DNA from 2 places in the Pseudarthrobacter sp. NIBRBAC000502770 genome. Region 2 is predicted to be linked to the other one. Evidence: riboswitches for the same ligand, from Rfam matches in the RefSeq annotation. Region 2 holds a riboswitch; the other holds the start of a gene.
What was found. A riboswitch is a leader RNA that binds a small molecule or an ion and turns the genes downstream of it on or off. The one in region 2 is predicted to bind glycine.
Positions count from the first base shown of each region.

Region 1: another riboswitch for glycine. It lies ahead of cycA (D-serine/D-alanine/glycine transporter); the one in region 2 lies ahead of gcvP (aminomethyl-transferring glycine dehydrogenase).

Region 1 covers NZ_CP041198.1:4,219,649-4,227,249, reverse strand. Annotated here, with positions in the region: gene purU (formyltetrahydrofolate deformylase) at 1-515, opposite strand, end outside; gene cycA (D-serine/D-alanine/glycine transporter) at 533-2,044, opposite strand; glycine riboswitch at 2,198-2,295, opposite strand; glycine riboswitch at 2,608-2,707, shown strand; gene gcvP (aminomethyl-transferring glycine dehydrogenase) at 2,861-5,713, shown strand; gene gcvT (glycine cleavage system aminomethyltransferase GcvT) at 5,724-6,836, shown strand; gene gcvH (glycine cleavage system protein GcvH) at 6,883-7,266, shown strand; gene glyA (serine hydroxymethyltransferase) at 7,263-7,601, shown strand, end outside.
Region 2 covers NZ_CP041198.1:245,629-253,229, forward strand. Annotated here, with positions in the region: gene NIBR502770_RS01535 (Dps family protein) at 1-348, shown strand, start outside; gene NIBR502770_RS01540 (MFS transporter) at 436-1,992, opposite strand; gene NIBR502770_RS01545 (TetR/AcrR family transcriptional regulator) at 2,075-2,611, shown strand; glycine riboswitch at 2,703-2,800, shown strand; gene gcvP (aminomethyl-transferring glycine dehydrogenase) at 2,993-5,854, shown strand; gene gcvT (glycine cleavage system aminomethyltransferase GcvT) at 5,865-7,013, shown strand; gene NIBR502770_RS01560 (L-serine ammonia-lyase) at 7,300-7,601, shown strand, end outside.

The sequences.
Region 1 (7,601 bases), 430 kb from region 2:
AGGCGCCCCTCAGCTTCCGCCTTGGTATCGGGCGTGACCGGGATGTGGTGGAACGGGACACCGTGCCACGCGGCAAGGGGTTCCAGGTCCGGGTGGTTGGACACCACGGCGGCAATCCGGACGGGCAACTCACCGCTGCGGGCGCGGAACAGGAGGTCGTTGAGGCAGTGGTCGTATTTGGACACCATGACCAGGATGGGCTGCTTGCGGCCGTGGCGTTCGAGGCGCCAGTCCATCTGCCACTCCCGGGCCACCTGCTCGAAACCGGTCCGGAGGTGGTCGAGTTCCAGCTCTACCTGGGCGGTGACGTGGATCCGCATGAAGAACCTGCCGCTCGCGCGGTCCCCGAACTGCTTGATGTCCACGATGTAGCATACCTGCTCGAGCAGGTAGGCCGCCACCGCCTGGACGATGCCGAGCGCATCCGGGCAATGGAATGTCAGGACGAATTCCTTGCCCGTTTCCGGAGCCACGGCCTGGCGCTGCCCGGCCGCGGCCGTGCTGCCCTGCGACATGCGGGCTTCCGTGCCGATCACCGCTTGACCCGCTCTTCCCCCGCTTCTGCGGCGGCAACCTGACGGGCGGCCTGGCCGGATGCGGCGTCGGTGAAGTCCTGGTCTGCCTGCAGTTCAGCCTGGAACGCGGCGAATCGGGCCTGGTGTGCGGGCCGGCGGCGGAGGACGAACCATGCGGCGCCCAGCAGGATGAACCAGACCGGCGTGACCAGCAGGGCCAGCAGGGTGTCCGGCTGGGTGGTGAGGGTCCAGATCACGAAAGCGAAGAAGGCGAAGACCACCCAGACCATGGCAACACCGCCGGGCATCTTGAACTTCGATGCTTCATGCAGGTGCGGCCGGCGGCGGCGGAAGGCGATGTAGCTGGCCAGGATGATCGACCAGACAAAGACGAAGCAGACAGCTGAGACGGTGGTAACCATGTCGAAGGCCTTGCCCACGTCCTGGCCGGCATACATGAGGACGACGCCGGACAGCAGCAGCACGCAGGAGAGGAACAGTGCGTTCTGGGGCACCTTCCGCCGGGACAGTTTGCCAAAGACGTCGGGAGCGTCGCCTTCCTGGGCAAGGCCGAAGACCATGCGGGAGGTCGAGTAGATGCCGGAGTTCGCGGAGGACATCGCGGAGCTAAGCACCACGAGGTTGACGATGGTGGCTGCGGCGCCCAGGCCTGCCAGGGAGAACATGGCGATGAAGGGGCTGTGGCCGGCCCTGAACTCGGTCCAGGGGGTGACTGCCATCAGGATGATGAGGGCGCCTACGTAGAAGAGGAGCACGCGGATGGGGATGGAGTTGATGGCCTTGGGCAGGTTCCGCTCCGGGTTCTTGGCCTCGGCGGCGGTGGTGCCCACCAGTTCGATTCCCACGAAGGCGAAGACGGCGATCTGGAAGCCCGCCACGAAGCCCATGAACTCGTTCGGGAAGAATCCGCCGTGGCTCCACAGGTTGGTGAAGGTGGCAGGACCGGCGTCGGACTGGAAACCGGTGAAGATCATGAACAGGCCAACGATGATCAGCGCAGCAATGGCAATGATCTTGATGAGCGCGAACCAGAACTCCGTCTCGCCAAAGGCCTTGACGGTGGTGAGGTTCAGCAGGAGAAGGATGGCTACGGTGGCCAGGCCGGGGATCCACAGGGGCACCCCGGGCCACAGTTCCCGGGAGTAGCCGGCGATGGCGATGACATCGGCGATGCCGGTGATGACCCAGCAGAACCAGTAGGTCCAGCCCGTAAAGAAGCCGGCCCACGGGCCCAGCAGGTCTGCGGCGAAATCGCTGAAGGACTTGTAGTTGAGGTTGCTGAGCAGCAGTTCACCCATGGCACGCATGACGAAGAACAGCATGAAACCGATGATCATGTATACGAAGATCACCGAGGGGCCGGCTGCCGAGATGGTCTTGCCGGAACCCATGAACAGGCCAGTGCCGATTGCGCCGCCGATGGCGATCAGTTGGATGTGGCGGTTGCTGAGCTGCCGCTCCAGGTGCGGGGCTCCGCCGCCGGGGGACGTCGGGGAATGGGTCGTCATTGAGGAACTCCATCGTTCGAGCGGCACCCGGGGTGTCGCAAAGATTGGATTTCCTCCCCGCTCTGTCTTGGACCTGAGAGTTTCCACTCGCCGGGATGGCGTGCTTGCACCGTCGGTGAGCCAGGACAGGGCCTGGCTGCTTTCCAGAGTTGCCTCACCGCGGCGGTACGTGGGCCTGAGAGTTTCCTGGGGAGGGTTTGCTCCTACGGCGCCTGCTGAACGTACCGGCAGGGCTCTCCCGCCGCAGGTCAAAAGCGTTGATTGGTAAATCAGTGTTCAGTTATCGGAGTGCATCCGCTGCGGGCTTTCCAGCCGCACGGCGCATTTTTGGGCCTCCGGTAATCACAGCCGGCGACGGAGCGCCCAGCGCTCTTTGGGCCAGTTCCGCTGCCCGGCCGGATCACGGGGTTCAGTGTGGTGTCCGTCACGAACAAAAGTCAAGCCCGCCATGACAGCATCTGCCTAACGGTCCCGCCTGCGTGCTTCATGACGGACCGATTTGCTCCCCGGGGCCGCCATCCTGTAACTTGTGAGCCGAATCACCCACATTTCAATAAGCCTTTCGAGCTGTGGCGGGAGAGTTCTCCCGGCCATCACCGGGCAGGCGCCGTAGGAGCAAATCCTCCCCAGGAATCTCTCAGGCCCATGTACCGTCACGGCGAGGCGACTCTGGAAAGCAGTGCTGCTCCGGCGGCACTCACCGACGGTGCAAGCAGGCCTTTGCTGGGTTTGCGGAATCTCTCAGGTCCAATACAGAGCGGGGAGGGACCCGATCCATGCCGAGCCACTCGTGGCCGGCCAATCCTGGAGTTCCTCATGACGATTCAATCCCAACCGTCTGCCTTCGCGGACCGGCACATTGGTGCGCGCCGCCAGGCTGACGTCGACACCATGCTCAAGGCCGTTGGCTACGACAGCGTTGACGGTTTGGTGGACATCGCTGTCCCCAATTCGATCCGCCAGTCCAAGCCGCTCGCGCTCAAGGGCGCCCTGAGCGAGGTTGAGGTGCTTGCGGAACTGCGCAGGCTCGCCGCCAAGAACAAGACCGCTGTCCAGATGATCGGGCAGGGCTACTACGACACCGTCACGCCTGCAGTGATCCGCCGGAACGTGCTGGAAGCCCCGGCCTGGTACACCGCCTACACGCCGTACCAGCCCGAGATTTCCCAGGGCCGGCTCGAGGCGCTGCTGAACTTCCAGACCATGGTCCAGGATCTCGTGGGCCTGCCCATCGCCAACGCCTCGCTGCTGGATGAAGCCACCGCCGTGGCCGAAGCCGTGCTGATGATGCGCCGCGCCAACAAGAACAAGGACGCCCGCGACGGCAAGACCGTCCTGGACGCCGACGTGCTGCCGCAGACCATCGCCATCGTCAAAGGCCGCGCCGAGGCGCTCGGCTTCGAGGTTGAGGTCGCCGACCTGTCCAACGGCCTGCCCGACGGCGACATCAACGGCATCGTGCTCCAGCAGCCCGGCGCCTCCGGCCGCGTCTTCAACCACGCAGGCGTCATCGCCGAGGCCAAGGAACGCGGCGCACTGGTTACCGTCGCTGCCGACCTGCTGGCACTGACCCTGATCACGCCTCCGGGCGAGCAGGGCGCCGACATCGCCGTCGGCTCCACCCAGCGTTTCGGTGTGCCGCTGTTCTTCGGCGGCCCGCACGCCGCCTACATGGCCGTGGCCAAGGGCCTGGAGCGTTCCATGCCCGGCCGCCTGGTGGGCGTCTCCAAGGACGACGCCGGCCTCCCGGCCTACCGCCTGGCGCTGCAGACGCGCGAGCAGCACATCCGCCGCGAAAAGGCCACGTCCAACATCTGCACCGCGCAGGCCCTGCTGGCCATCGTGTCCTCCTTCTACGCCGTCTACCACGGCCCGGACGGACTGAAGGCCATCGCCGAGCGCGTCCACAACAACTCCCGCGCCCTGGCCACCACCCTCAAGGTCGCAGGCCGGGAACTGGCCACTGAGACGTTCTTCGACACGGTCACTGTCTCCGTTCCCGGCAAGGCCGCCAAGGTCATCACCGCTGCTGAAGCACGCGGGATCAACCTGCGGCATATTGATGCCGACACCATCGGCGTGTCCGTGGATGAAACCACGACGCCGGAAATCCTGTCCGCGATCGCCGTCGCCTTCGGTGCCGGCCCCGTGGTGGACGCCGAGGGCTTCGAACTGCCCGCAGAGGTGCTCCGCACCTCCGAGTACATGCAGCACCCGGTGTTCAACACCCACCGGTCCGAAACCCAGCTCCTGCGCTACATCCGCAAGCTCTCTGACCGGGACCTCGCGCTGGACCGCACCATGATCCCGCTGGGCTCGTGCACCATGAAGCTGAATGCCACCGCCGAGATGGAAGCCATCTCCTGGCCGGAGTTCGCCTCCATCCACCCCTTCGCCCCGGACTCCCAGACCGAAGGCTGGCGTGAACTGATCAGTGGCCTGGAAGCCGACTTGGCGGAAATCACCGGCTACGACCAGGTGTCCCTCCAGCCCAACGCCGGGTCCCAGGGCGAGCTCGCCGGCCTGCTGGCCATCCGCGGCTACCACCGCGCGAACGGCGACACCCAGCGCAACGTCTGCCTGATCCCGGCCTCGGCCCACGGCACCAACGCCGCCTCCGCCGTCCTGGCCGGCATGAAGGTCGTCGTCGTTGCCACGGCCGCGGATGGAACGATTGACCACGAGGACCTGTACGCAAAGATCGAGGCGAACAAGGACGTCCTCTCGGCGATCATGATCACCTACCCATCCACCCACGGCGTCTACGATGCGGACGTGACCGAGATCTGCGAGGCCGTCCATGCTGCCGGCGGCCAGGTCTACGTTGACGGAGCCAACCTGAACGCCCTGGTCGGCCTGGCCCAGCCGGGCAAGTTCGGCGGGGATGTGTCCCACCTGAACCTGCACAAGACCTTCTGCATCCCGCACGGCGGCGGCGGACCCGGCGTCGGCCCCGTGGCAGCGAAGGCCCACCTGGCACCGTTCATGCCCGGCGACGCCAACAAGGCAGCGCATGAGGGAGGCCACGGCGTGGCCATCAGCGCCTCGAACTTCGGCTCCGCCGGAGTCCTCCCGATCTCCTGGGCCTACGTTAAGCTCATGGGCGGGGAAGGCCTGACCGAGGCCACCAAGGCAGCATTGCTCGCTGCGAACTACGTCGCCGTGCGCCTGAACGACTACTTCCCGGTCCTCTACACCGGCGAAGGTGGCCTCGTGGCGCACGAATGCATCCTGGACCTGCGCGAACTCACGGCCAAGACCGGCGTCACCGCCGAGGATGTGGCCAAGCGCCTCATCGACTACGGTTTCCACGCCCCCACCCTGGCGTTCCCGGTGGCCGGCACGCTGATGGTGGAGCCCACCGAGTCCGAGGACCTGGCCGAGATCGACCGCTTCATCGAGGCCATGATCACCATCCGCAAGGAAATTGACCAGGTGGCCAACGGCGACTTCTCTGTCCAGGACTCCCCGCTGCGCAACGCACCCCACACCGCGTCCGCCGTCGTGAACTCCGAATGGACCCGGCAGTACAGCCGCGAACAGGCTGTCTTCCCCGTCCACCACCTCAAGCAGGACAAGTACTTCCCGCCGGTGGGCCGGATCGACGGCGCCGGTGGAGACCGGAACCTGATCTGCTCCTGCCCGCCGCTGTCCGAGTTCGAAAACTAAGGATCCCCCAATGACTGAGAACTACACGGCTCTCTACGAAGAGCACAAGAACCTGGGCGCTTCCTTCACCGACTTCGGCGGCTGGCAGATGCCGCTCAAGTACAGCTCCGAACTGGCCGAGCACCACGCCGTCCGCAAAGCTGCGGGCCTGTTCGATCTCTCCCACATGGGCGAAGTCTGGGTCACCGGCCCCGAAGCCGGCGCCTTCCTGGATTACGCCCTGGTGGGCAAGTTGTCCGCCATCGCGGATGGCAAGGCCAAGTACTCGCTGATCTGCAACGAGGACGGCGGCATCATCGACGACCTCATCACTTACCGTTTCGGCGACGAAAAATACCTGGTGGTCCCCAACGCCGGCAACGCCCCCACCGTGGCGGCAGCCCTCGCCGAACGGGCAGTTAACTTCGACGTCAAGGTGGAGGACGCTTCGTCGGCCACCTCCCTCGTCGCAGTCCAGGGACCCAACGCCGAGGCCATCCTGCTCAAGCTCACGGATGAATCCCAGCACGCCCTGGTCACCGGCCTGAAGTACTACGCGTTCAACGAGCTGACCATCGCCGGCCACAATGTCATCCTGGCCCGGACGGGCTACACCGGCGAGGACGGCTTCGAACTGTTCATTCCGAACGCCGACGCCGCGAACCTGTGGGCCAAGGTGGCCGAAGCCGGCGAAGAGTTTGGCATCATCCCGTGCGGTCTTGCGTCCCGCGACTCACTCCGCCTCGAGGCCGGCATGCCGCTCTATGGCAATGAGCTGTCCCTGGAACGTTCACCGTTCGACGCCGGCCTGGGCCCCGTCGTGGCGCTCAAGTCCAAGGAAGGCGACTTCGTGGGCCGCTCCGCCCTGGAAGCTGCGAAGGAAGCCGGTTCCAAGCGGAAGCTCGTGGGCCTGAAGGGCCTCGGCCGCCGCGCCGGCCGTGGCGGCTACCCGGTCCTCAAGGACGGCAACGTGGTGGGCGAGGTGACCTCCGGCCAGCCCAGCCCCACCCTCGGCTACCCTGTAGCACTGGCCTACGTCGACGTCGAGCACGCCGGGCTGGGCACCCCCCTGGACGTGGACCTGCGCGGCAAGGCCGAGCCCTTCGAGGTTGTCGCCCTGCCGTTCTACAAGCGCCAAAAGTAGCTTCGCGCTTCCCCACTCTTGAACCCCAAACTTAAGGAAAAACACCATGGCTAAAGTTGCCGCCGAACTGAAGTATTCCGCCGAGCACGAATGGATCGCCGCTGACGGCTCCGGCCCGTCCGTGGTTGGCGTGTCCGCTGTCGCCGCCGAAGCACTGGGCGACATCGTCTACGTTGACCTGCCCGAGGTTGGCTCCACCGTGACGGCCGGCGAGACCTGTGGCGAGATCGAGTCCACCAAGTCCGTCTCGGACCTGTACTCCCCCGTCACGGGCGAGGTCACGGAAGTCAACGACGACGTCGTCAGCGACCCTGCCGTGATCAACAACGATCCGTACGGCGCCGGCTGGCTCTTCAAGGTCACCGTCACCGAAGAGGGCCCGCTGCTGTCCGCAGAGGAATACGCCGAAGCGAACGGCGGCGAACTGTGAGTGCCCCCGCTGACACCGCAGTGTTCGAGCAGGTAGTCTCCCCCAGCCTCAACGCGGACCTGTCCGCGTTGGACCCCGAAATCGCCGCCAAGATCGACGACGAATTGGGCCGCCAGCGTGAGGGCCTGGAAATGATCGCCTCGGAGAACCACACCGCCGTGGCCGTGATGCAGGCGCAGGGCTCCGTCCTGACCAACAAGTACGCCGAAGGCTACCCGGGCAAGCGCTACTACGGTGGCTGCGAGCACGTGGACGTCACCGAGCAGCTCGCCATCGACCGGGTCAAGGCGCTCTTCGGCGCCGGGTTCGCCAACGTGCAGCCGCACTCCGGCGCC
Region 2 (7,601 bases):
GACGAGATTGTGGACGCTGCCCGCCAGTTCGCCGACGACACCGCCGAGCGCATGCGCGCCCTGCACGCGCTTCCCGACGGCCGCAGCGCCACCGTTGCCGAGACCACCAGCCTGGCCCAGTTCCCGGAAGGGCTGATCAGCACCGCGGATGCCATCGAGCGGATCGTCGCTGCCATGGAGGCAGCCGTGGGCACCATGCGCAAGGTCCATGACGAAGTGGATGAGGAAGACCCCACCTCCGCGGACCTCCTGCACGAGTTCATCGCGCGGCTGGAGCAGTTCGCCTGGATGGTGCAGGCGGAAAACATGAAGCCCACCGCCAAGGTCACCGCGGCCGACTCCAAGTAGCGGGCAGTCCACACGGGCGTCCGGCACCGGCGGATCCCGCCGCGCCGGACGCCTGGCTGTTGTCCGGGCAATACTGCGGATGTTCCGCTAAGCCGCTTTGGGCACTTCCCGGAGGACGACGGCGGCGAGCACTGCCGCCGTCGCCATGAGGACCAGCCCAATTGCCGCCGTAACGTGCACGCCGGAATCGAAGGCGGCCGCCGCAGCGTCCTTGAGGGCTCCGGCGAGCGGTGCCGGCACCAGGTTGGCTGCGTCCACCGCACCGGCCAGCGTTTCCCTGGCGTTGTGCAGCGAGGTTCCGGGCAGCATGGCCTCCAGCCCCGCCGGCAGCCGGAGGTTCTGCTGGTAGGACGCGGTCAGGATGGAGCCCAGCACCGCAGTCCCCAGCAGCGATCCCACCTCGTAGCCCGTCTCGGAAATCGCTGCCGCAGCGCCGGATTTCGCCGGCGGGGCCGAGCCGAGGATGAGGTCGTTCGAGATGGTTTCCGCCGTGCCTACGCCCAGCGCCAGGACCAGCAATGCTGCCAGCAGCAGGGGCGGGCCCCCGCCGTCGTTACCGAAGGCCACCATGCTGTAGCCCACGGCACTGAAGGACAGGCCCGCGGCCACGACGTACCCCGGACGCACCTTCCGGACCAGCGGGACCACCACCAGCCCTGCCGTCACTGTGGCTGCCAGGGCCGGGAGCATGGCAATGCCCGCCGCCGACGGTGTCATCCCCTCCAGGAGTTGGAGGTGCTGGGCAAGGAAAAGGATGAACCCGTTGAAGGAAAACAGGGCCAAAACGTTGGCGCTGATGGCCATGCTGAACACCCTGTTGCGGAATAGTGACATGTCCAGCAGCGGGTGCTCCAGCCGGTGCTGGCGCCGCACGAACACAATGCCCATGGCCAGGCCGAAGGCTATGCTTCCCAGCCCGGCCGGCCCCGGACCTTCGGTGGCTACTGACTTTACGCCGTAGACCGCGGGCACCATGACCAGCATGGATAGCAGGACGCTGGGAATGTCCGCTCTTCCCGGCGCGGGATCCCTGGACTCCGGAATGAAGGCCGGCCCCAGCGCCAGCAGGGGCAGCATGAGTGGCACGGCCACCAGGAACACGGCACCCCACCAGAAGTGCTCCACCAGCCATCCACCGAGGATGGGGCCCAGGGCGGCGCCGCCGGAGAATCCGGCAGCCCAGATGGCAATGGCCATCCGCCGGCGGTTGGGCTCCGGGAAAATGTTCCGGATCAGCGACAAGGTGGACGGCATCAGCATGGCGCCGAAGAACCCGAGCGCCGCGCGGCCGGCGATCAGCCACTCCGGGGTGGGCGCGAATGCCGTGGCGGCGGACAGCCCTGCGAAGCCCAGGCTGCCGACGACCAGCAGCCGCCGCCGCCCAATCCGGTCGCCGAGGCTTCCCATTGATACCAGCAGCCCTGCCAGGACCAGTGGATAGGCGTCCACGATCCACAGCAGCTGCAGGCCCGTCGGTTCCAGGGCGCGGGCGATGGCGGGCAGGGCGAAGGTCAGGGCGGTATTGTCCACTGCCACCAGCAGCACGGGAAACATCAGCAGCCCCAACGCGAGCCAATCCCGCCACGGTGGCCGCATGGCGGAGCTGTCCCTTTGTAAGGAGGCCGGGCGAATGGAGGTCGTCATGTAATAACTGTACCGTCTGGACGGTATAGTTTGAAACCGAAGCATTCCTTCTTCCCTGCCGGTGGAGGGCATGATGGAAGGCATGCCCCGAAAGCCTGTAGCCCGTGATGCGGTCCTTGACGCCTTCGAGTCCCTGCTGATCGAAGTGGGGGAGCGCGCTGCAACCCTCGACGCCGTAGCCCGTAAGGCCGGGGTGTCCAAAGGTGGCCTCCTCTACCACTTTCCCAACAAGGAAGCGCTCATCGCCGTGCTGCTGGACCGCCTTGAGGGGTTGGCCAAGGCGGATGCCGACGCGATGGCTTCGGCCAGCGAAGGTGCCGCCGCGTATTTCATCCGTTCCTCTGTCTGGGCGGATACTCCTCTGGACCGGGTCATTGTGGCCGCCACGCGGCTTGCCGAGGTGGCGCATGAGGAGACCCGCCGCCGGTTCGCCGCCATCCAGCAGCGGTGGCTGGACGAGATTGCTGCGGATGTGGGGCCCGGCCTGGCCAGGGCTGTCCTGTATATGGGTGACGGTTTGTACTTCAATGCCATGCTTTCCGTGGGCCCTGCGCCGGAAGGCGGAGCAGCCGCTGACGTGGAGGAACTCCTGGCCGCGTTGGAACGGCTCCGCAGGTAGTTTTCCATTTGCCGGAGGGCTTCTGGCGTAGGACAATGGAGAGTTGTGAGGGCTGTCACCGGCCGTCATGATCCAACAAATGAATAGCCTTTGATCTGCGGCGGGAGAGTTCTGCCGGAAGTACAGGCAGGCGCCGTAGGAGCAAATCCTCCCCAGGAATCTCGCAGGCCCCTGTACCGCCGCGGCGAGGCACCTCTGGAAAGCAGCAGGCAGTTGTCCGGCCTCCCTTGGGGGAAGCGGAACGGCTGTTGTGCTCACCGACGGTGCAAGCGGTTCCTGCGCAGGCAGGCGACGCGGAAACTCTCAGGTCCAATACAGAGCGGGGAGGGACCCGAATAGCTGTGGCGTACCCTGCGCCGCCTGAATAAATGGAGTTCCTTCGTGTCGGTTACCCCAGCCTCCACCACCTTCGTAGACCGCCACATTGGCGCACGCCGCCAGGACGACGTCGACACCATGCTCAAAGCCGTGGGCTACGGCACGGTCGATTCCCTGGTGGACACCGCCGTGCCCAAGGTCATCCGCCAGGACACGGCCCTCCGCCTGCAGGATGCCCTCAGTGAGGTTGAGGTGCTTGCTGAATTGCGCCGGCTGGCCGCCAAGAACAAGACCGCGGTCCAGATGATTGGCCAGGGCTACTACGACACCATCACCCCTGCCGTGATCCGCCGGAACATCCTCGAGGCCCCGGCCTGGTACACCGCCTACACCCCGTACCAGCCCGAAATTTCCCAGGGCCGGCTTGAGGCACTCCTGAACTTCCAGACCATGGTCCAGGACCTGGTGGGCCTGCCCATCGCCAACGCCTCCCTGCTCGATGAAGCCACCGCCGTGGCCGAAGCGGTGCTGCTCATGCGCCGCGCCAACAAGACCAAAGACGCCCACGACGGCAAGACCGTCCTGGACATTGACGTGCTGCCGCAGACCATTGCCATCGTCAAGGGCCGCGCCGAGGCGCTCGGCTTCGAGGTTGAGGTTGCCGACCTGTCCAAGGGCCTCCCTGAAGGTGCGATCAACGGGATCGTGCTCCAGCAGCCCGGCGCCTCAGGCCGGGTCTGGGATCAGTCCGCCACCATTGCGGCGGCGAAGGACCGCGGTGCGCTGGTTACCGTGGCCGCGGACCTGCTGGCCCTGACCCTGATAACGCCTCCGGGCGAGCAGGGCGCCGACATCGCCGTCGGCTCCACGCAGCGTTTCGGGGTGCCGCTGTTCTTCGGCGGGCCGCACGCCGCCTACATGGCCGTCCGCAAGGGCCTGGAGCGTTCGTTGCCCGGCCGCCTGGTGGGCGTGTCCAAGGACGACGCAGGGATGCCCGCGTACCGCCTCGCGCTGCAGACGCGCGAGCAGCACATCCGCCGCGAAAAGGCCACGTCCAACATCTGCACCGCGCAGGCCCTTCTGGCCATCGTCTCCTCCACGTACGCCGTCTACCACGGCCCCGACGGGCTGAAGGCGATCGCGGAAACCGCCCACGGCCACGCGCGAACACTGGCGGCCTCGCTGGCGGGTGCCGGCGTGGAGGTGCTGCACACGAGCTTTTTCGACACCCTGACGGTCCGGGTCCCGGGACGCGCTGCCGCGATTGTCGCCGCCGCCGAAGCACGCGGGATCAACCTGCGGCATATTGATGCCGACACCGTGGGCATTTCCCTGGATGAAACCACGACGCCGGCCATCGTCGCCGAGGTTGCCGACGTCTTTGGCGCCACCGTTGCCGGGATCCGCGGCGAGGGCCAGGGCTTTGGGCTGGAGGCCGCCGTGGAGCGTTCCACCGACTACCTGCAGCACCCGGTCTTCAACACGTACCGGTCCGAAACCCAGCTCCTGCGCTACATCCGGAAGCTGTCGGACCGGGACCTGGCGCTGGACCGCACCATGATCCCGCTGGGCTCGTGCACCATGAAGCTGAACGCCACCGCCGAGATGGAAGCCATCTCCTGGCCGGAGTTTGCCTCCATCCACCCCTTCGCCCCGGACTCCCAGACCGAAGGCTGGCGCGAACTCATCGCGGACCTGGAAGCCGACTTGGCGGAAATCACCGGGTATGACCAGGTGTCCATCCAGCCCAACGCGGGCTCCCAGGGCGAACTGGCCGGGCTGCTGGCTATCCGCGGGTACCACCACTCCCGCGGCGAGCAGCAGCGCAACGTCTGCCTGATCCCGGCCTCGGCCCATGGCACCAACGCTGCCTCCGCCGTCCTGGCCGGCATGAAGGTCGTAGTGGTTGCCACCGCCGCGGACGGCACGATTGATCACGATGACCTGACGGCCAAGATCGAGGCGAACAAGGACGTCCTGTCCTGCATCATGATCACCTACCCGTCCACCCACGGCGTCTACGATGCGGACGTGACCGAGATCTGCGAGGCCGTGCACGCTGCCGGCGGCCAGGTCTACGTTGACGGCGCCAACCTGAACGCCCTGGTGGGCCTGGCCCAGCCGGGCAAGTTCGGCGGGGATGTGTCCCACCTGAACCTGCACAAGACCTTCTGCATCCCGCACGGCGGCGGGGGACCCGGCGTCGGGCCGGTCGCGGCGAAGGCCCACCTGGCACCGTTCATGCCCGGCGACGCGAACAAGGCAGCGCATGAGGAAGGCCACGGGGTAGCCATCTCGGCGTGCCGGTTCGGTTCGGCGGGTGTGCTGCCGATCTCCTGGGCCTACGTGAAGCTCATGGGCGGGGAAGGCCTGACTCAGGCCACCAAGTCCGCGCTGCTGGCGGCCAACTACGTCGCTGCCAGGCTGAACGACTACTTCCCGGTCCTCTACACCGGCGAAGGTGGCCTCGTGGCGCATGAATGCATCCTGGACCTGCGCGAACTCACGGCCAAGACCGGCGTCACCGCCGAGGATGTGGCCAAGCGCCTCATCGACTACGGTTTCCACGCCCCCACCCTGGCGTTCCCGGTGGCCGGCACGCTGATGGTGGAGCCCACCGAGTCCGAGGACCTGGCCGAGATCGACCGCTTCATCGAGGCCATGATCACCATCCGCAAGGAAATTGACCAGGTGGCCAACGGCGACTTCTCTGTCCAGGACTCCCCGCTGCGCAACGCACCCCACACCGCGTCCGCCGTCGTGAACTCCGAATGGACCCGGCAGTACAGCCGCGAACAGGCTGTCTTCCCCGTCCACCACCTCAAGCAGGACAAGTACTTCCCGCCGGTGGGCCGGATCGACGGCGCCGGTGGAGACCGGAACCTGATCTGCTCCTGCCCGCCGCTGTCCGAGTTCGAAAACTAAGGATCCCCCAATGACTGAGAACTACACGGCTCTCTACGAAGAGCACAAGAAGCTGGGCGCTTCCTTCACCGACTTCGGCGGCTGGCAGATGCCGCTCAAGTACAGCTCCGAACTGGCCGAGCACCACGCCGTCCGCAAAGCTGCGGGCCTGTTCGATCTCTCCCACATGGGCGAAGTCTGGGTCACCGGGCGGCAGGCTGCCGCCTTCCTCGACTTTGCCCTGGTGGGAAAGATCTCCGCCATGGCCGTGGGCAAGGCCAAGTACTCGCTGATCTGCAACGAGGACGGCGGCATCATCGACGACCTCATCACCTACCGCCGTCCCGCCGCTGAAGACGGCACCGACGTCTTCCTGGTGGTGCCCAACGCGGGCAACGCCGCAGTGGTGGCGGCAGCCCTTCAGGAACGCGCCGCAGGGTTTGACGTGCTGGTGGAGGACGCCTCGGCCCGTACATCGCTGATCGCGGTGCAGGGCCCCAAGGCCCAGGAACTCCTGTTGCGCCTGGTCCCGGCCGCACAACACTCCCTGGTGGCGGACCTGAAGTACTACGCCGCCGTGGAGGTTCCGTTCCTGGTGGGCGGGGCCGGCAAGGAACTCCTGCTCGCGCGCACCGGGTACACCGGTGAGGACGGGTTCGAGATCTTCGTGGCCAACGATGACGCCCCGGCACTGTGGCAGGCACTGGCCGCCATCGCCGACGACGGGGAGCTGACCCCCGCCGGCCTCGCCTCCCGCGACTCCCTCCGACTGGAAGCGGGGATGCCGCTGTACGGCAACGAACTGTCGCTGCAGGGTGACCCGTTCGCTGCCGGCCTGGGCCCCGTCGTCGCACTCTCCAAGGAGGGCGACTTCGTTGGCAAGGCCGCGCTGGCAGCAAAGAAGGATGCCGGCGCCGGCAGCACCTCCGGCCGCCGCCTCGTGGGCCTCAAAGGCAAGGGCCGCCGCGCAGGCCGGGCCCACTACCCCGTGCTCAAGGACGGGGACAGAGTCGGTGAAGTCACCTCCGGCCAGCCATCGCCCACCCTCGGCTACCCGATCGCCATGGCCTACGTCGACGTCGATTACTCGGCACCCGGCACGGCCTTGGACATCGATCTCCGCGGCAAGGCAGAACCGTTCGAAGTGGTCGACCTCCCGTTCTATCGCCGCGCCAAGTAGCTTTTGGTGCCCCTCCGTGATCACCTTCGCGACGGCGGACCGGACATTTTCACGCCTGCTGCTCCTTCGTCGCTTTGACGCAGGCTTTCGAAAAGTCCGGCTCCGCCGGCCCTTGTGCGCACCCCGCCTTGGTGACGTGCTTGCGGAGTGGGCGGGGCATCCGGCAGCGTGCGTCTAAGGGAGCGTCACGTCCGCTTAGCGGGCGTCTTCGCGACCGAGCACGCGGAGGAATTCGGTCACCGGCCCACCACCCCCGACCACACTGTTTTAGTTAGGAACCAATCGCATGGCCGTTGGAGTCTTTGATCTTTTTTCGATCGGGATTGGCCCGTCGTCTTCGCATACTGTGGGGCCGATGCGGGCTGCTGCTGTGTTCGCTGAGGAGTTGAAGGCCTCGGGGAAACTGGCTGCGGTGGCGGGGTTGCGGGTGGATTTGTATGGGTCGTTGGCCGCGACGGGGCACGGGCATGGGACGATGACGGCGGTCCTGCTGGGCTTGGAGGGGTTCCATCCGGAGTTGATCCTGCCCGAAGAGGTCGAGGAGCGGCTGGCCTCGATCGCGGAGACCGGGGTCCTGAACCTGGCCGG